Regions from separate parts of the Streptomyces spororaveus genome, predicted to be linked through region 1. Evidence: riboswitches for the same ligand, from Rfam matches in the RefSeq annotation. Region 1 holds a riboswitch; each other region holds the start of a gene.
The links. Region 1 has a riboswitch for cobalamin ahead of Sspor_RS04775 (CoA-acylating methylmalonate-semialdehyde dehydrogenase). Riboswitches for the same ligand answer to the same signal wherever they lie in the genome.
Positions count from the first base shown of each region.

Region 2: it holds a riboswitch for cobalamin, as region 1 does, so the genes downstream of both, Sspor_RS16325 (ribonucleoside-diphosphate reductase subunit alpha) here and Sspor_RS04775 (CoA-acylating methylmalonate-semialdehyde dehydrogenase) in region 1, are expected to answer to the same signal.
Region 3: it holds a riboswitch for cobalamin, as region 1 does, so the genes downstream of both, cobN (cobaltochelatase subunit CobN) here and Sspor_RS04775 (CoA-acylating methylmalonate-semialdehyde dehydrogenase) in region 1, are expected to answer to the same signal.
Region 4: it holds a riboswitch for cobalamin, as region 1 does, so the genes downstream of both, metE (5-methyltetrahydropteroyltriglutamate--homocysteine S-methyltransferase) here and Sspor_RS04775 (CoA-acylating methylmalonate-semialdehyde dehydrogenase) in region 1, are expected to answer to the same signal.

Region 1 covers NZ_BNED01000005.1:455,446-460,218, forward strand. Annotated here, with positions in the region: gene Sspor_RS04770 (short-chain fatty acyl-CoA regulator family protein) at 245-1,660, shown strand; cobalamin riboswitch at 1,732-1,902, shown strand; gene Sspor_RS04775 (CoA-acylating methylmalonate-semialdehyde dehydrogenase) at 2,108-3,607, shown strand; gene Sspor_RS04780 (acyl-CoA dehydrogenase family protein) at 3,612-4,757, shown strand; gene Sspor_RS04785 (enoyl-CoA hydratase/isomerase family protein) at 4,754-4,773, shown strand, end outside.
Region 2 covers NZ_BNED01000005.1:3,161,272-3,166,044, forward strand. Annotated here, with positions in the region: gene Sspor_RS16305 (carbon starvation CstA family protein) at 1-791, shown strand, start outside; gene Sspor_RS16310 (YbdD/YjiX family protein) at 791-985, shown strand; gene Sspor_RS16315 (Uma2 family endonuclease) at 1,036-1,620, opposite strand; gene Sspor_RS16320 (GNAT family N-acetyltransferase) at 1,698-2,195, shown strand; cobalamin riboswitch at 2,247-2,368, shown strand; gene Sspor_RS16325 (ribonucleoside-diphosphate reductase subunit alpha) at 2,513-4,773, shown strand, end outside.
Region 3 covers NZ_BNED01000005.1:1,984,525-1,989,297, reverse strand. Annotated here, with positions in the region: gene cobN (cobaltochelatase subunit CobN) at 1-2,304, opposite strand, end outside; cobalamin riboswitch at 2,347-2,478, opposite strand; gene Sspor_RS11670 (ferredoxin-like domain-containing protein) at 2,781-4,106, shown strand; gene Sspor_RS11665 (precorrin-8X methylmutase) at 4,103-4,750, shown strand; gene Sspor_RS11660 (precorrin-2 C(20)-methyltransferase) at 4,747-4,773, shown strand, end outside.
Region 4 covers NZ_BNED01000005.1:7,145,159-7,149,931, forward strand. Annotated here, with positions in the region: gene Sspor_RS34820 (FAD-dependent oxidoreductase) at 1-1,236, shown strand, start outside; gene Sspor_RS34825 (hypothetical protein) at 1,379-1,921, opposite strand; gene Sspor_RS34830 (hypothetical protein) at 1,918-2,448, opposite strand; cobalamin riboswitch at 2,663-2,891, shown strand; gene metE (5-methyltetrahydropteroyltriglutamate--homocysteine S-methyltransferase) at 3,072-4,773, shown strand, end outside.

The DNA of each region.
Region 1 (4,773 bases):
GATCGAACTGTCTGGATGGCCGAAATCAGGGCGTGAATCGGGCCAGTCGGTTCTTCCCGGCCACCGTGTCCGGCGGGCCGCAGCACCGACTCTGGCAGTGACACCGGGTGCCATCAAGGAGGTACATCTGCCAAGCTCTGCGAATCTTCGGGGCGACAATTGCCAAGGTTGCGAAGCCCGGAGGTCGTGAAGATCCCCGTATCCTGGCGGCTCGTTCCGGCCCGGCAGACGGCGAGGGAGTGCGGTGGGCAAGACGTACGCGGGAGCGCGGCTGCGGCGGCTTCGTGAGGAGCGGCGGATGACCCAGGCCGACCTGGCCCGGGTGCTCGCCATCTCCCCCAGTTACCTCAACCAGATGGAGCACGACTCCCGGCCGCTCACCGTTCCGGTCCTGCTGCGGCTCACCGAGGCCTTCGGGGTGGATCCGGGGTTCTTCTCGGAGCGCGACACCAGCCGGCTGGTCGCCGACCTGCGCGAGGCGCTCGCGAACGAGGTGGCGCAGGCCCGCGTCTCCCCCTCCGACCTGGCCGAACTGGCCACCCGGATGCCCGCCGTCGCCTCGGTCCTGCTGGACCTGGGCCGCCGCGCCCAGCTCCTGGCCGAACGCCTCGCCGACGCGGCCGACGGCAGGGACGTGGCCGCCGACAGCCCGCGCTCGCCCCACGAGGAGATCCGCGAGTTCTTCTACCGCCGGCAGAACTACCTCCACGACACCGATCTCGCCGCCGAAGACCTCGCCGTCGAGATCGGCATCCGCCCGGGGGACGTCGTCCGTGCGCTGACCCGCCGGCTCTCCGAGCGGCACGGGATCAGGACGGCCACGGACTCCGACCGGCTGCACCACTACGACCCCGCCGCCCGCGTGCTGCACCTGTCGAACCGGCTCCGGCCGGGACAGCAGGCGTTCCGGATGGCCACCCAGCTGGCGCTCGTCGAGTACGGGGCCGAGCTGGACCGGCTGGCGGCCGAGGACTTCGCGCCCGGCTCCCCCGTCCACGCCCTCGCGCGGATCGGCATCGCCAACCACTTCGCGGGCGCGCTCATCCTCCCGTACCGCGCCTTCCACGCGGCCGCCGAGGAGTTCCGCTACGACATCGAGCGGCTCACCGACCACTTCGGGATCGGCTACGAGACGGTCTGCCACCGGCTGAGCACCCTGCAACGGCCCAGGCTGCGCGGGGTGCCTTTCTCCTTCGTGCGGGTGGACCGGGCCGGGAACATGTCCAAGCGGCAGTCGGCGACCGCGTTCCACTTCTCCCGGGCCGGCGGCACCTGCCCGCTCTGGAACGTCTACGAGGCGTTCGCCGCGCCCGGCCGTATCCACGTCCAGGTGGCGGCCATGCCCGACGGGCAGCGGTACCTGTGGACCGCCCGGGCCGTCACCCGCCACCGCGGCGGCTGGGGCGAGCCCGGCAAGACCTTCGCGATCGGGCTCGGCTGCGAGATCCGGCACGCCTCGCGGCTCGTCTACGCCGACGGGCTCGACCTCGGCAACACGGCGGCCGCCACGCCCATCGGCATGGGCTGCCGCCTGTGCGAACGGCTCGACTGCCCGCAGCGCGCCGTGCCGCCGCTCGGCCGGGCGCTGGCCGTGGACGAGAACAGCAGCACCTTCGTCCCGTACCCGGTGACCGGGAACCCTGCCCCGGCCCGGGGCTGAGCCGGCGTCAGGCACCGTCGCACAGAGGGCGCGCGGCGGCTCTGGACTTACTAGGACGTCCAACTATATGTTCGTGGCACAAGGTCCGCGGTGCAGGGAAGCCGGTGAGAAACCGGCACGGTCCCGCCACTGTGACCGGGGAGTGTGCTGCCATCCACACGCCACTGACGAGGTCTGTCGGGAAGGCGGGCGGCACGCGGGGATCCGGGAGTCAGGATACCGGCCGCGGATGTTCCGTGTTGTCCACGAGGATGGAGCAGACACGCATGGCACCGGTTTGTACCCACGACCCTGGTGATCCGGCGGAGCGCGCGCACACGTTCGCGCGCTCATAGGTCGTCCCTTTCGGCCCAGTCCCACGGCCTTCCCCAGCGGCGCACCCGATCGGGTGCCGTTCGCCGGCCCGCCGTGCCATCCCCGGATCCCACCTGACGAGAGCAGGCATCCATGGTCCGTGAACTCACCCATTTCATCGGCGGCAAGCACACCACAGGAACCTCCGGTCTCTTTTCCGACGTGTACGACCCCAACACCGGCGCCGTACAGGCCCGGGTCCCGCTCGCGGGGCGGGCCGACACCGAGGCCGCCATCGCCGACGCCGAACAGGCGCAGGCCGACTGGGGGCAGTGGAACCCGCAGCGCCGCGCACGCGTGCTGCTGCGCTTCCTCCAGCTGGTCGAGGACGAACGGGACTCCCTCGCCCGGCTGTTGTCGTCCGAGCACGGCAAGACCGTCGCCGATGCCCACGGCGACCTGCAACGGGGCCTGGAGGTGGTCGAGTTCGCGGCCGGTGTCCCGCACCTGCTGAAGGGCGAGTTCACCGACAACGCGGGCACCGGGATCGATGTGCACTCCCTGCGCTCCCCGCTGGGTGTGATCGCCGGGATCACCCCCTTCAACTTCCCCGCGATGATCCCTCTGTGGCAGGCCGCACCCGCCCTGGCCTGCGGCAACTCCTTCATCCTGAAGCCCTCCGAACGCGACCCGTCCGTACCGCTGCGCCTCGCCGAGCTGTTCCTGGAGGCCGGCCTGCCGCCCGGCGTGCTCAATGTGGTCAACGGCGGCAGGGAGGCCGTCGACACCCTCCTCGAAGACCCCCGCGTCCAGGCCCTCGGCTTCGTCGGCTCCACCCAGGTCGCCGCGCACGTCTACGCCGCCGCCGCGGCCCACGGCAAGCGCGCCCAGTGCTTCGGCGGCGCCAAGAACCACATGGTCGTGATGCCCGACGCCGACCTCGACCAGGCCGTGGAGGCCCTCATCGGTGCCGGCTACGGCTCCGCGGGCGAGCGCTGCATGGCCATCGCCGTCGCCGTTCCCGTCGGCGAGGAGACCGCGAACGCGCTGGTGGCCAAGCTGGCCGAGCGCATCGCCACTCTGCGCGTGGGCCGCTCCGACGACCCCGAGGCCGATTTCGGGCCCCTGGTCAGCCGCGACGCCCTCGACCGGGTGAACCGCTACGTCGGCATCGGGGCCACCGAAGGCGCCGAACTCGTTGTGGACGGCCGAGGGTTCACCCTGCCCGGGCACGGCGACGGCTTCTTCGCCGGAGCCACCCTCTTCGACCGGGTGACCCCGCAGATGCGGATCTACCGCGAGGAGATCTTCGGCCCGGTGCTGTCCGTCGTACGGGCCGCCGACTACGAGGAGGCCCTGCGCCTGCCCACCGAGCACCCGTACGGCAACGGCGTCGCGATCTTCACCCGCGACGGCGACACGGCACGCGACTTCACCCGCCGGGTGGGCGCCGGCATGGTCGGCGTCAACGTGCCCATCCCCGTCCCCGTCGCCTACCACACCTTCGGCGGCTGGAAGCGGTCCGGCTTCGGCGACCTGAACCAGCACGGCCCCGACGCCATCCGCTTCTGCACCCGTACCAAGACCGTCACCTCGCGCTGGCCCTCCGGGGCGAAGGAGGGCGCGAGCTTCACCCTTCCGACGATGGGTTGAGCCGGTGACCACGACCCTCACCCCCGATCAGCTCGCCCTCGCCGAGGTCACCCTCGACTTCGCCCAGGAGCAGCTCGGCCCGTACGCCGTCACCTGGGACCAGGACAAGCACTTCCCGCTGGACGTGATCCGGCGGGCGGCGGAGCTCGGGCTCGGCGGCGTCTACGTCCGCGAGGAGCACGGCGGTTCCGCCCTCGGCCGCGGCGACGGCGTCCTCGTCTTCGAGGCCCTCGCCACCGGCTGCCCCTCCATCGCCGGGTACCTCTCCATCCACAACATGGTCGGCTGGATGATCGACCGGTACGGGGACGCGGACCAGCGGTCCCGCTGGCTCCCCGGCCTGTGCTCCGCCCGGTCGCTCGGCAGCTACTGCCTGACCGAACCCGGCGCCGGGTCCGACGCGGCCGGGCTGCGCACCCGGGCCGAGCGCACCGACGACGGCTATGTGCTGACCGGGGTCAAGCAGTTCATCTCCGGCGCCGGCGCCTCCGAGGTCTACATCGTGATGGCGCGCACGGGCGGGGAGGGCCCGGGCGGCATCTCCGCGTTCGTCGTCGAACGCGCGGACCCCGGGGTCTCCTTCGGCCCGAACGAACGCAAGATGGGCTGGAACGCCCAGCCCACCCGCCAGGTGATCCTCGACGGGGTCCGCGTCCCCGCCGACCGGCGGCTCGGCGCGGAGGGCGACGGCTTCCGCATCGCCATGAACGGCCTCAACGGTGGCCGCCTCGGCATCGCCGCCTGCTCGCTGGGCGGTGCGCAGAGCGCCCTGGACCGCAGCCTCGCGTACCTGGCCGACCGGCAGGCCTTCGGGAACCGGCTGCTGGACGCCCAGGCCCTGCAGTTCCGGCTCGCGGACATGGCCACCGAGCTGGCCGCGGCCCGCGCCCTGGTCCGCCAGGCCGCCGACGCGCTGGACCGGGGCGACCCGCTGGCCCCGCAGCTGTGCGCGATGGCCAAGCGGTTCGCCACGGACACCGGCTACGCGGTCGCCGACCGGGCCCTCCAGCTCCACGGGGGCTACGGCTACGTGAGCGAGTACGGCATCGAGAAGATCGTCCGTGACCTTCGGGTCCACCAGATCCTGGAAGGCACCAACGAGGTCATGCGCATCATCGTCGCCCGCGGGCTCACGGAGGCCCCGCGATGAACCACGGAAACCCCGG
Region 2 (4,773 bases), 2.7 Mb from region 1:
TCGTCGGCGGCGCCGGGATGAAGGCCTTCTGGTACCACTTCGCGATCATGTTCGAGGCGCTCTTCATCCTGACGACGCTCGACGCCGGCACCCGCGTGGGCCGCTTCATGCTCCAGGACACCCTCGGCAACGTGCACAAGTCCTTCAAGGATGTCAGCTGGAAGCCCGGCGTGTGGTTCGCGAGCGCAATCGTGGTCGGCGCGTGGGGCTACTTCCTGTGGGTCGGCATCAAGGACCCGCTGGGCGGCATCAACCAGCTCTTCCCGCTCTTCGGCATCGCCAACCAGCTGCTCGCCGCGGTCGCCCTGGCCGTCTGCACCACGCTGCTGGTCAAGTCCGGCCGGCTCAAGTGGGCCTGGGTGACGGGCGTTCCGCTGGTCTGGGACGCCACGGTGACCCTCACCGCCAGCTACCAGAAGGTCTTCTCCGAGGACGTGAAGGTCGGCTTCTTCGCCCAGCGCGACAAGTACCAGGCGGGCATCGACACCGACAAGGTGCTGGCTCCCGCGAAGAACATGGACGACATGCACACGATCGTCACGAACGCGACCGTCGACGGCGTCCTGTGCGCGCTCTTCGCCGCCCTGATCGTCGTGGTCCTCGCGGACGCGGCCCGGACCTGCGTCAAGGCCGTCCGCGACCCGGGGTCGGCGACCCTCTCCGAGACCCCCTGGACCGAGTCGAAGATCGTCGCCCCGGCCGGGCTGATCGCGACCGCCGAGGAGCGGGCGGAACTCACCGCGGCGGGTCTGGATTCCGGCGGTGGGCAGGTCAAGGAACCGGTGGCCTGATGAGCGTACGCAGCGCGCTGGCGAAGGCGCGGTTCTACGTACGGGAGTTCTCCGGGGAGGCCGCGTACGACCGCTACGTGGCCCACGCCCGCTCCCACGACCCGGATGCGGAGGTCCTCACCCGCCGCGCCTTCGAACGGGCCCGTACGGACGCCCGCGAGGCGGACCCCCGCGAGGGCTTCCGCTGCTGCTGACGCACGTGAAGGGCCCCGCCGCGTCCTGCGGCGGGGCCCTTCGGCGTTGCTCAGCGCACCCAGTCCTTGAGGGGCTCGGTCGGGAGGGTGATGCCGACGGGGTCAGGGAGATGAACGTCCTTGCCGAAGGGAACGGTGCGGACTGTCTCGTACCGCCGCCCGTCGGGCTCGCTGTGAACAGAGACCTCACAGCTGTCCCTGTCGATCAAGAGGTAGACCGGAATACCGGTCTCGGCGAAAGCCCGAGGCTTCTCGATGCGGTCGCGCCGGTCGGTGTCGGAATCGTAGGAGGTGACCTCGACGACCATCAGGACAGGGTCCGGGGCGACCCATTCGCCTTGCGCCTTCATGAAGCCACTCGGCGCCAGAACGCCGTCAGGCCTGGCGCGCCCTTCGCGATACTGCTGCACTCGCAATCCCTGCTCGCCATACAGGAACAGGTCGGGCCGGTGCTGGATGCAGATGCGCAAGAGCCACTCGATGATCAGTCCGTGGTCCCCGTCCGGCACTGCCTTGACCCCCAGCTTCCCGTCGATGAATTCCAACCGCAGCCCCTCCACTTCTCTGGCGCCTATACGCGCGAGGGTCTCGAACTCCTCGGTCAGCATGTGGGGGCGGTCGGTCATCACGGTCATGCCTCGCTCACCTTCCTCGACGGTGCTGTCTCCGACGATAGCGCCGCCCGCCGGGGCCGTCCTGCACACTCGACCGCATGGACATGGTGATCAGGGCGGCGCTGCCCGCCGAGTACGCGGAGCTGGGTGAGATCACGGCGCGGGCCTATCTCACGGACGGGCATCTGGACTTCAACGAGGCCGACCCCTACCTGGACGTGCTGCGCGACGTGGCCGGCCGCGCCGCCCGGGCCGAGGTGCTCGTCGCCGTGCGGGAGGAACGGCTGTTGGGCGGTGTGACCTTCGCCGCTCCCGGCAGCCCGCTCGCCGACATCGCGGCTCCCGACGAGGCGGAGTTCCGGATGCTCGCGGTGGCTCACGAGGCGCGCGGCCAGGGCGCCGGCGAGGCTCTGGTGCGGGCCTGCGTCGAGCGGGCGCGGTCCCTGGAGGGCGTGACCGGCCTCGTCCTGTCCACCCAGCGCAGCATGGCCGGAGCCCATCGGATCTACGCGCGCCTGGGCTTCGTACGCACTCCGGAGCGGGACTGGGCGCCGATCGAGGGCCTGACACTCCTCACTTACCGACTCAAGCTGTAGCCACGCCGACACTACATGTGGGGGTTACCGCACAGGGCCGCCCCCACATGTATGCTCATGCCTGCTGTCGCCGCAGGGGAATCCGGTGCGAATCCGGAACTGTCCCGCAACGGTATGAAGTGTCCGGCTACCGGACGCCAAGTCCGATGACCTGCCGACAGCGCGCCCGGCTCGACCGATCCGGGTGCCGATTCGTCCGGGCCTCGCGGTTGGGCCGGTGGACGCCATGCGGGGTACGCGTTCTCGTCGCGCCCGCATGCGCCCGCTCGCGCCCCGCCCCGCCGATGACCCGGGCCGAGCGAGGGAGAGCTCCCGCCGTGACCATCGCGCCTTCCGCACCGCGCGCCGAGTCCACTTCTGGCGACAACACCGAGGGCCCGGGGGCCACGCTGCTGCGTACCCTCACCGAACTTACGGCGGACCTCCCCGACACCGACCCCGGCCGGGTCGCGGCCTCCGCGCTGCGCGGCCGCAGCTCCGCCGCCGACGACGCCGAGCTGCGCGGGCTGGCCACGGAGGCCGCCGCCGGTCTGATCTCCGAGGACCCGGCCTACTCCCGGCTCGCCGCCCGCCTGCTGACGCTGGCCGTGCGCGACGAGGCCGCGAGCCAGGGCTCGACCTCCTTCTCGGCCTCCGTCGAGGTCGGTCACCGCGAGGGCCTCATCGCCGACCGTACGGCCGAGTTCGTGCGCGCCCACGCGAGCCGCCTCGACTCGCTCGTCGAACTGACCCTCTCCGAGGGTGCCGACGACCGCTTCGGCTTCTTCGGCCTGCGCACCCTGCACAGCCGCTACCTGCTGCGCCACCCGATCACCCGTCAGGTCATCGAGACCCCTCAGTACTTCATGCTGCGCGTGGCCTGCGGTCTCGCCGCCGACGACAGCGTCCAGGCCGTGGAGGAAGTGGCCTCGCTGTACCGGCTGATGAGCCGGCTGGACTACCTGCCGTCCTCCCCGACGCTCTTCAACTCCGGCACCCGGCACCCGCAGATGTCCTCCTGCTACCTGCTGGACTCCCCGCTGGACGAGCTCGACTCGATCTACGACCGCTACCACCAGGTCGCCCGCCTCTCCAAGCACGCCGGCGGCATCGGCCTCTCGTACTCCCGCATCCGCGCCCGCGGTTCGCTGATCCGCGGCACCAACGGCCACTCCAACGGCATCGTGCCGTTCCTGAAGACCCTCGACGCCTCCGTCGCCGCCGTGAACCAGGGTGGCCGCCGCAAGGGCGCCGCCGCCGTCTACCTGGAGACCTGGCACGCGGACATCGAGGAGTTCCTGGAGCTCCGCGACAACACCGGTGAGGACCAGCGCCGTACCCACAACCTGAACCTCGCCCACTGGGTGCCGGACGAGTTCATGCGCCGCGTGAACGCCGACGCCGACTGGTCGCTGTTCTCCCCGGCCGACGTGCCCGAGCTGGTCGACCTGTGGGGCGACGACTTCGACGCCGCCTACCGCAAGGCGGAGGCGGACGGCCTGGCCCGCAAGACCATGCCCGCCCGCGACCTGTACGGCCGGATGATGCGCACCCTCGCGCAGACCGGCCAGGGCTGGATGACCTTCAAGGACGCCTCCAACCGCACGGCGAACCAGACCGCCGAGCCGGGCACCGTCGTGCACTCCTCGAACCTGTGCACCGAGATCATCGAGGTCACCAACGACGGCGAGACGGCCGTCTGCAACCTCGGCTCGGTCAACCTGGGCGCCTTCGTCCTCACGGAGACCGGCGAGATCGACTGGGAGCGCCTGGACGAGACCGTCCGCACGGCCGTGACCTTCCTCGACCGCGTGGTGGACATCAACTTCTACCCGACCGAGCAGGCCGGCCGCTCCAACGCCCGCTGGCGTCCGGTGGGCCTGGGCGCGATGGGCCTCCAGGACGTCTTCTTCAAGCTGAAGCTGCCCTTCGACTCCCCCGAGGCGCGGGCACTGTCCACCAAGCTCTCCGAGCGCATCATGCTGGCCGCCTACGAGGCCTCCTGCGACCTCGCCGAGCGCAGCGGCCCGCTCCCGGCCTGGGAGCAGACCCGTACCGCCCGCGGTGTCCTGCACCCGGACCACTACGACGTCGAGCTGAACTGGCCGGAGCGCTGGGACGCGCTGCGCGCCCGCGTCGCGAAGTCCGGCATGCGCAACTCGCTGCTGCTGGCCATCGCGCCGACGGCGACGATCGCCTCGATCGCGGGCGTGTACGAGTGCATCGAGCCGCAGGTCTCCAACCTGTTCAAGCGGGAGACCCTGTCGGGTGAGTTCCTCCAGGTGAACGGCTACCTGGTGGAGGAGCTGAAGCGGCTCGGCGTGTGGGACGCCCAGACCCGCGAGGCGCTGCGCGACTCCTCCGGCTCGGTCCAGGGCTTCGGCTGGATCCCGGCCGAGGTCCGCGAGCTGTACCGCACGGCGTGGGAGATCCCGCAGCGCGGTCTGATCGACATGGCGGCGGCCCGTACGCCGTTCCTGGACCAGTCGCAGTCGCTGAACCTGTTCCTGGAGACGCCCACCATCGGCAAGCTGTCGTCGATGTACGCGTACGCCTGGAAGCAGGGCCTGAAGACCACGTACTACCTGCGCTCGCGCCC
Region 3 (4,773 bases), 1.5 Mb from region 1:
CTCGCGGGCCGCGAAGGACAGGACGGCCGCCACGTCCGCCGAGTGCCCGGCCGCGACCGAGGGCACGGCGTCGAGGGACCAGTTCGCGTCCTCCATCGCCTGGACCAGCGCGCGGGCCTGCTCCTCGACCGTGTCCGCGGACGTACGGGTGGCCTTGGACTCGTCCAGTCCGAGCGCCTCGCGCAGACCCGGCAGGGCCGTCGTACCACCCCAGATCTGGCGGGCGCGCAGGATCGCGAGGACCAGGTTGACCCGGGACTCGCCCGTCGGCGCGGCGCCCAGGACGTGCAGACCGTCACGGATCTGGGCGTCCTTGACCTCGCACAGCCAGCCGTCGACGTGCAGCAGGAAGTCGTCGAAGCCGTCGTCGTCCGGACGCTCCTCCAGACCCAGGTCGTGGTCGAGCTTGGCCGCCTGGATCAGGGTCCAGATCTGGGCCCGGATGGCCGGCAGCTTCGCCGGGTCCATGGCGGAGATCTGCGCGTACTCGTCCAGGTGCTGCTCCAGGCGCGCGATGTCGCCGTACGACTCCGCGCGCGCCATCGGCGGCACCAGGTGGTCGACCAGCGTGGCGTGCACGCGGCGCTTGGCCTGCGTGCCCTCGCCCGGGTCGTTCACCAGGAACGGGTAGATGAGGGGCAGGTCACCGAGCGCGGCGTCCGGGGCGCAGGCCGCGGACAGGCCCGCGTTCTTGCCCGGCAGCCATTCCAGGTTGCCGTGCTTGCCCAGGTGGATCATCGCGTCGGCGCCGAAGCCGCCGTCCTCGGCACGCGCCTGGATCCAGCGGTACGCGGCCAGGTAGTGGTGCGACGGCGGCAGGTCCGGGTCGTGGTAGATCGCGATCGGGTTCTCGCCGAAGCCGCGCGGCGGCTGGATCAGGATCAGCAGGTTCCCGCGGCGCAGGGCGGCGAGGACGATGTCGCCCTCCGGGTTCGCCGAGCGGTCCACGAACATGTTGCCCGGGGCCTCGCCCCAGTGCTCGGTCACGCTGTCGCGCAGCTCGGCCGGGAGCTCCGCGAACCACCGCTTGTAGTCGGCGGCCGGGATCCGGACCGGGTTGCGGGCCAGCTGCTCCTCGGTCAGCCAGTCCTGGTCGTGGCCGCCGGCCTCGATCAGGGCGCGGATCAGCTCGTCGCCGTCGCCGGAGACCAGACCGGGGATGTCCTCGGTCGGCCCGAAGTCGTAGCCGCCCGCGATGAGGGTGCGCAGCAGCTCCACGGCACTGGCGGGAGTGTCGAGGCCGACCGCGTTGCCGATGCGCGAGTGCTTGGTCGGGTACGCGGACAGGACCAGCGCGACCTTCTTGTCGCGGCGGTCGATGTGCCGCAGCCGGGCGTGCCGTACGGCGATCCCCGCGACCCGGGCGGCCCGCTCGGGGTCGGCCACGTAGGCGGGCAGGCCGTCCTCGTCGAGCTCCTTGAAGGAGAACGGGACGGTGATCAGACGGCCGTCGAACTCGGGCACCGCGACCTGCGTGGCGGCGTCCAGCGGGGACAGGCCCTCGTCGTTCTCCTCCCAGGCGGCACGCGACCCGGTCAGGCACAGGGCCTGCAGGATCGGCACGCCGAGACCCGCGAGCGCGCCCGCGTCCCAGGACTCGTCGTCGCCGCCCGCCGAGGCGGTGGCGGGCTTGGTGCCGCCGGCCGCAAGGACCGTGGTGACGACCGCGTCGGCCGATTCCAGCGCGGCGATCAGCTCCGGCTCGGGCGTGCGCAAGGAGGACACGTACAGCGGCAGCGCCTGGGCGCCGTGGCCCTCGATCGCCTCGCACAGGGCGTGTACGAAGGAGGTGTTGCCGCTCATCTGGTGGGCGCGGTAGTAGAGCACCGCGATCCGCGGGCCCTCGGCGCGCTGCGGGGTGCGCTCCAGCGGGCCCCAGGTGGGGGAGGCCGCCGGGGGCTCGAAGCCGTGGCCGGTGAGGAGCACGGTGTCGGAGAGGAACCGGGCCAGCTGGTCCAGGTTGGCGGGGCCGCCGTGGGCGAGGTAGCCGTGGGCCTCGGCCGCGATGCCGATGGGGACCGTGGAGGCCTCCATGAGCTGGGCGTCCGGAGCCTGTTCACCGGTCAGCACCACGACCGGGCGGGTCTGGCCGGGGGCCAGCAGCAGGTCGAGGCCGTCCTGCCAGGCGCGGAGGCCGCCGAGGAGGCGTACGACGACCAGGTCGACCCCGTCGAGGAGGCCGGGCAGGTCGTCGAGGGGGAGACGGGAGGGGTTCGCGAACCGGTACGGGACGGGGCCGTCCGCCGTGTTCGCTGCGCGGGCGCTGAGCAGATCGGTGTCGGACGTCGACAGCAGCAGGATCATGCGGCGGCAGGCCTTCCTCGGGGTTTCCGCGCCCCGGGCAGTGTGAGGACAGCGGGAGTTCCTGACTCACCCCGGTCGCCGGATCGCTCCGCGGGGTTCACAGTGGCGGGACCGCGCCGGAATCGCACCGGGCTTCCTCCCATGTCGCCGTCCTCGGCGACGGCGGGCCGTATGGTCCGCCGGAAGGTCATCTTAGGGGCGAGCGGCTCCCGCCGGGGTGGGTGGGGTGGCTGGTGGCTCCCGCCGGGGTGGCGGCCGGCTCCGAAGGGGTGGGGCGGGGCGGCTTGTGGGTGCGGCGCCGTTGCCGGGGCTCTGCCCCGGGCCCCGCGCCTCAAACGCCGGCGGGGGGGGGTGTACCGGGCGGCGGGGCGGGTGGGGCCGGGGGAGTGGCGTGCGCGGCGGCGGGGACGGAATCGCTGGTCGGGGTGGTGACGGACACAGGTCCGGGGGTCGCAATCGTGGGTATGCTCGCGGCCATGCCCCAGCCCCCCTCCGCCGCATCGCGGGACGAACCCGTCATACGGGAGCGCGGTGACGCCTGCCCGGGCGCGCTGCGGCTGCACGCGGCGGACGACGGGTTCCTGGCGCGGGTCCGGTTGCCGGGCGGGCTGCTCACCGTGCGGCAGGCCGAGGCGCTGGCGCTCGCCGCCGACCGGTTCGGTGACGGGCACCTGGAGCTGACCTCGCGCGGCAACGTGCAGCTGCGCGGGCTCGCCGACGGCTGCGGCGCCGGGCTCGCGGAGCTGCTGGACGGGGCCGGGCTGCTTCCCGCACCGAGTCATGAGCGGGTACGGAACATCGTGGCCACGCCCATGTCCGGCTTGGACGGCCCGGACGGACCGGACGGACCCCGGGATCCGGCCCGGCCCGACGCGCTGGCCTGGGCCATGGAGTTCGACCGGCTGCTGTGCGCGAGCCCCTGGGCGGCCGCGCTGTCCGGGCGGTTCCTGTTCGCCTTCGACGACGGGCGCGGGGACGTGGCCTCGCTCGGCCCCGACGTGACCGTGCTCGGCCGTCCCGAGGGCCGGGCGCTGGTCCGGCTGGGCCGCGCCGCCGACGCCGTGGAGCTCGCCGGACGGGACACCCCCCGGGCGGCCCTGTCGGCCGCCCGGTACTTCCTCGACGCCGTCGCTGCCGCGGGCACCCAGGCCTGGCGGGTCTCCGAACTCCCCGCCGAACACGCCCTGGAAACCGCCGAGTTCGTCCGGCGCCTCGGCGCCGCCGGGATCGCCGCCACGCCCGCCGGCGCCCCGCGCCGGCCGTACGCGGCCCCGCCCCGGCCGGGGCGGTCGGCCGGGCACGACGGCCGCGCCACCCTGTGCGTGCTGCCCCCGCTCGGCCGGCTCGGTTCCGCCCAGTGGCGGGTCCTGGTACGGGTCGCGGACGAGGACGGGAGCGGCCGGCTGCGCGTCACCCCGTGGCGCAGCGTCGTCCTGCCCTCGGTGGGCGGGAACGGGGCCGGCCGGATCGAGGACGCCGGGCTGGTCCTCGCCCCCGACAGCCCCTGGCAGTCCGTCACCGCCTGTACCGGGCGCCCCGGGTGCGCGAAGTCCCGCGCGGACGTACGCGCCGACGCGCGCGCCGTCGCCGACCTCGCGCGGGGTCCGCTGCCCGTGCACTGGTCCGGCTGCGAGCGCCGCTGCGGACACCCGCGCGGCACCGCCTGGGTGGACCTGGTCGCCACCGGCTCCGGATACCGGCTCGCCGCGCCCGGCCGCCCCGTACGCGACGACGTACGGCCCTCCGAACTTGCCGCGGCACTCGCGGACGCCCGCACCGACCCCGACGTAGTGAAGAAATGAGCGAGTACACCGTGTTTGAGTACGAGAAGGACGGCGCGGCCATCTACCGCCAGTCCTTTGCCACGATCCGCGCCGAGGCGGACCTCTCCGGGCTGCCCGACACGGTCGCCCAGGTCGCGGTGCGCATGATCCACGCCTGCGGAATGACCGACCTCCCGCAGGACCTCGGGTTCACGCCCGAGGTCGTGCTGCGCGCCCGCGCGGCGCTGGAGGCGGGCGCGCCGATCCTGTGCGACGTGCAGATGGTCGCCAGCGGTGTCACCCGTAAGCGGCTGCCCGCCGGCAACGACGTGATCTGCACGCTCTCCGACCCGGCCGTACCGGAGCTCGCCGCGAAGATGGGCACCACGCGCAGCGCCGCCGCCCTGGAGGTCTGGCGCGACCGCGGGCTGCTGGAGGGCTCGGTGATCGCCGTCGGCAACGCGCCGACCGCGCTGTTCCGGCTGCTGGAGATGATCGAGGAGGGCGCTCCGCGCCCCGCCGCCGTCATCGGGGTCCCCGTCGGCTTCATCGGCGCCGCCGAGTCCAAGGACGCCCTCGCCGCCCACCCCTCGGGGCTCGACCACCTGATCGTGCGCGGTCGGCGCGGTGGCAGCGCGATGGCCGCCGCCGCCGTCAACGCCATTGCGAGCGTGGCCGAATGAGCGCCCCCGAGGCACAGGCCAAG
Region 4 (4,773 bases), 6.7 Mb from region 1:
GTCACCGCGATCGTGAAGAACCGGGAGACCGGCGAACACAGCACGGTGCGGGCGGACTACCTCGTCGCCGCCGACGGGCCGCGCAGCCCCGTGCGGGAGGCGCTCCGGATCGGCCAGAGCGGCTCCGGGGACCTGTTCCACAACGTGAGCATCACCTTCCGGTCGCGGATGCTGGCCCATGTGGTCGGCGACCGGCGTTTCATCGTGTGCTACCTGACCAAGCCCGACGCCGACGGGGCCCTGCTGCCGGTCGACAACGGCGAGCGGTGGGTCTTCCACGCGCCCTGGCACCCGGATCGGGGGGAGACCCTGGAGGACTTCACCGACGAGCGCTGCGTGGAGCACATCCGCCGGGCCGTCGGCTCCCCCGACCTGGACGTCGAGGTCACCGGGAAGGCCCCGTGGCACGCCGCCGAGCGGGTCGCCGAGCGGTATGCGGTCGGCCGGGTCTTCCTGGCCGGTGACTCCGCCCACGAGATGTCCCCCACCGGGGCGTTCGGCTCGAACACCGGCATCCAGGACGCGCACAACATCGCCTGGAAGCTCGCCGCGGTGCTGAACGGTTCGGCCGGGCCGGGGCTGCTGCAGACCTACGAGGCCGAGCGGCTGCCGGTGGCCCGCGCGACGAGCGAGCGCGCCTCGGCGCGTTCGGCCGAGCACAGCCACCCGGGATACGAGCCCGACCCCGAGCCCATGTCCGCCGCCGGGGCCGCGCCCGGGGCCGAGCCCGACCCGGCCCCGCCCGGTGGCGCCGGCCGGCAGGGCGGGGTCCTCTCCGTGGCCATGGGCTACCGCTACAACCGGGGCGCGGTCCTGGGAGCCGACCCGGACCGACCCGTCGTACCCGAACGGATGCGGCTCTGCGGCGATCCGGGCAGCCGCGCACCGCACATGTGGCTCTGCGGTCCGGGGGATCCGGAACCGAAGTCCACGGTGGACCTCTACGAGCGCTCTTTCGTCCTGCTGTGTTCCGAGGACGCGCCGTGGCGTGCCGCGGGGCGGTCCGTCGCCGAGCAGCTGGGCCTGCCGCTGGACGTGTACGCGATCGGCACGGGGCCGGAGGCGGACCTGATCCCGGCGAACGGCGGTGACTGGACCGAGGTGCACGGCACGACCCCGGAGGGTGCGGTCCTCGTCCGCCCGGACGGGTTCGTGGCCTGGCGCTCGCCGCAGGCGGTGGCGGATCCGGAAGCGGTCCTCCACGAGGTCCTGACCACGCTGCTGGACCGGTCCTGAGCCGACCGGTCCCGTCGTCGCCGTTCCGCCTGCCGCGGGCACGAAGGGCGCCGTCCGGTGGAGCGATCCACGGGACGGCGCCCTTCACCTGGCGACGACGGCGGACCGGGTCATCCCGTCACCGGGTCATCGCGTCACCGGGTCATCGTGCCGTTTTCGAGCCGAGGCCCCCGGGAGTCCTCGGCACCCAGTCGAGGGTCGCCGAGGCCTGCTTCGGATCCGGCTCGCGCATGGTCACGCGCCAGCCGTCCTCCCCGGTGCGTCCGGTGAGGCGGACCACGAACGACTTGGTCTGGCCCGTGTCGTGGAAGTACACGACGACGAGCTGCCGCACGGACCCCTCGTCGTAGAACTCCGCGGTCACCTTCCCCTTGGCGCCCTCGTGGAAGGCCCGGATCCAGTTCCGGGCGGTCCGCTCCACGTCCCCCTTCGCGTCGTCGGGGTCGGCGGCGAGGGCCTCCACCCCGTCGGTCTTGCCGTCGGCGAGCCGCCAGATCAGCTGCTGGGTGATCCGGAGGGACGCGGAGGTGGGGTACCCGACCACGCCGAGCGGCTCGTGGTTCGCGTAGTCGGTCGCGTACCGCAGCTCCTCCTCGTCGGCGGCGCACGCGGTGAGAGTGCCCCAGGCCAGCACCGACACCAGGCCGGCGCGTACGAGGAGGGCGGCCCTCGGGCGGGCGCTCATCGCACGACCTTCGAACCGAGCTCGCCCGGCGTCTTCGGTATCCAGGGCTCCACGGCGGTGGCTTCGGCGGGGCCCGGCTCGGCCATCCCCACCCGCCAGACCTCCTTGCCGTCCAGCATCACGGCCCGGACGTAGAGCTCCTTGATCTGGCCGGTTTCATGCAGGTAGAGCACGACGGTCTGCCGGTACGACCCCTCGTCGTAGAACTCCGCGGTGACCTTCCCGCCGGCGCCCTTGCGGAACGCGGCGACCCAGTTCTCGGCGGTCTTCTCGGGGATGTCCTCGCCCTGTTTGTCGGACACCAGTGACGCCAGCCTGTCGACGTCGCCGTCGGCGATCCGCCACACCACCTCCTGGGCGATGCCCAGCGATCCGGTGGAGGGGTACCCGACGACGGAGAGCGGCTGGTGGCTGCTGTAGTCCCCGGTGTAGTTCATGCCTTCGGTGTCTTGCTCCGCCGAGCAGGCGGTCAGCGAGCAGAGTGCCAGGGCGCAGACGAGTGCGGCGCGCGGGACCGGTACAGCCATACTTCCTCGGTCTTCCGGTGGTCATCGAGCGATCTCGATGCAGGGAGCTGCAACGTACTGCTCTGACCGGGCAGTTTGATCCGGTAAACGGACAAGCCGGACACAACTCGCGCCTCAGTGATGCAATTCACTCAATGGCCGGATTTCGCCCCCGTGCGTCTCGCCCCGCCATCCGGAATGCGGACAACTCCGCGCGCCACCGGGCGTCGCCGTCTACTCTGGCCGGGCAGCTGGTTCGCCCCGTCCGCCAGGCGGGATGCGTCGTAAGAGGGAACCCGGTGGGAATCCGGGACTGCCCCGCAGCGGTGAGCGGGAACGACCGCCGTCATACGCACTGGGCCCGGCCGGGTCTGGGAAGCGACGGCCAGTAGGAGTCTCGTACGGCATCCGTACGACGGGACGCGCCCGCGAGTCCGAAGACCTGCCCGTTGCCCGTGCGCGGCCGATCGCGCACGGAAATCCCGGTGACCTCGTGGGCGGGTCGGCGACACATCAGGCGGACGACCGCGAGCACGTGCAGCCGCACGCGCCCGTACCCGGTCGGGATCCGCCCGGTTCGTCATCCCTTCGCGCCCTCGGCCCCTCACCGGGTCCACAGGAGAACGCTCGCGAAGGAGAGTTCCGTGACCAGCACGACCCCCGCCGCCGGCCGGCCCACCGTGGCCACCGTGTACGGCTACCCCCGCCAGGGCCAGAACCGCGAACTGAAGAAGGCCGTCGAGGGCTACTGGAAGGGCCGCCGCACCGCCGACGCCCTCCGGGAAACCGCCCGCGACCTGCGCCGGACCAACTGGCAGCAGCTGGCCGACGCCGGTATCACCGAGGTGCCGACCGGTGACTTCTCGTACTACGACCATGTGCTGGACACCAGCGTGATGGTCGGCGCCGTCCCCGAGCGGCACCGCGCCGCCGTCGCGGCCGACCCCCTCGACGGGTACTTCGCGATGGCCCGCGGCACCCAGGACGTGGCGCCGCTGGAGATGACCAAGTGGTTCGACACCAACTACCACTACCTGGTGCCGGAACTCGGCCCGGACACGGTCTTCACCGCCGACTCGACCCGGCAGGTCGCCGAGCTGACGGAGGCACTCCGGCTGGGGCACACCGCCCGCCCGGTCCTGGTCGGGCCCGTCACCTACCTGCTGCTGGCCAAGCCCGCCCCGGGCGTGGCCGCCGGCTTCCACCCGCTGGCGCTGCTCGACCGGCTGCTGCCCGTCTACGCCCGGGTCCTGGCCGACCTGCGCGCAGCCGGAGCCGAGTGGGTGCAACTGGACGAGCCCGCCCTGGTACAGGACCGGACCCCGGCCGAGCTGAGCGCCACCGCCCGCGCGTACCGGGAGCTCGGCGGATCGGGCGACCGCCCCAAGTTGCTCGTCGCCTCCTACTTCGACCGGCTCGGCGAGGCCCTGCCCGTCCTGGCCAAGGCGCCCGTCGACGGGCTCGCCCTGGACTTCACCGGGGCCGCGGCCGCACACCTCGCCGACCTCGCCGCCGTCGGGGGCCTGCCCGGCAAGCGCCTGGTCGCCGGTGTCGTGAGCGGCCGCAACATCTGGATCAACGACCACGAGAAGTCCCTCACCACCCTCGGCACCCTCCTGGGACTCGCCGACCAGGTGGACGTGGCCGCCTCCTGCTCCCTGCTCCACGTTCCGCTGGACGCCACCGCCGAACGGGACATCGACCCGCAGGTCCGGCGCTGGCTCGCCTTCGCCCGTCAGAAGACCGCGGAGGTCGCCACGCTCGCCCGGGGCCTGGCCCGGGGCACGGACGCCATCGCCGCCGAACTCGCCGCCAACCGGGCCGACCTGGCCTCCCGCGCCGGATCCGCCCTCACCCACGACCCCGCGGTCCGGGCCCGCACCGCCGCCGTCACCGACGCGGACGGGCGTCGCCCCCAGCCGTACGCCGAGCGGACCGCCGCCCAGCGGGCGCACCTGGGCCTCCCGGCGCTGCCGACGACCACGATCGGATCGTTCCCGCAGACCGACGAACTGCGCACGGCCCGCGCCGACCTGCGCGCCGGACGCATCGACACCGCCGGCTACGAGGACCGCATCCGGGCCGAGATCCGGGAGGTCCTGGCCTTCCAGGAGAAGGCCGGCATTGATGTCCTGGTGCACGGCGAGCCCGAACGCAACGACATGGTCCAGTACTTCGCGGAGCGGCTCACCGGCTACCTGGCCACCCAGCACGGCTGGGTCCAGTCCTACGGCACCCGCTACGTCCGGCCCCCGGTCCTGGCCGGCGACATCTCCCGTCCCGACCCGATGACCGTGCGCTGGACCACGTACGCGCAGTCGCAGACGTCCAGGCCGGTCAAGGGCA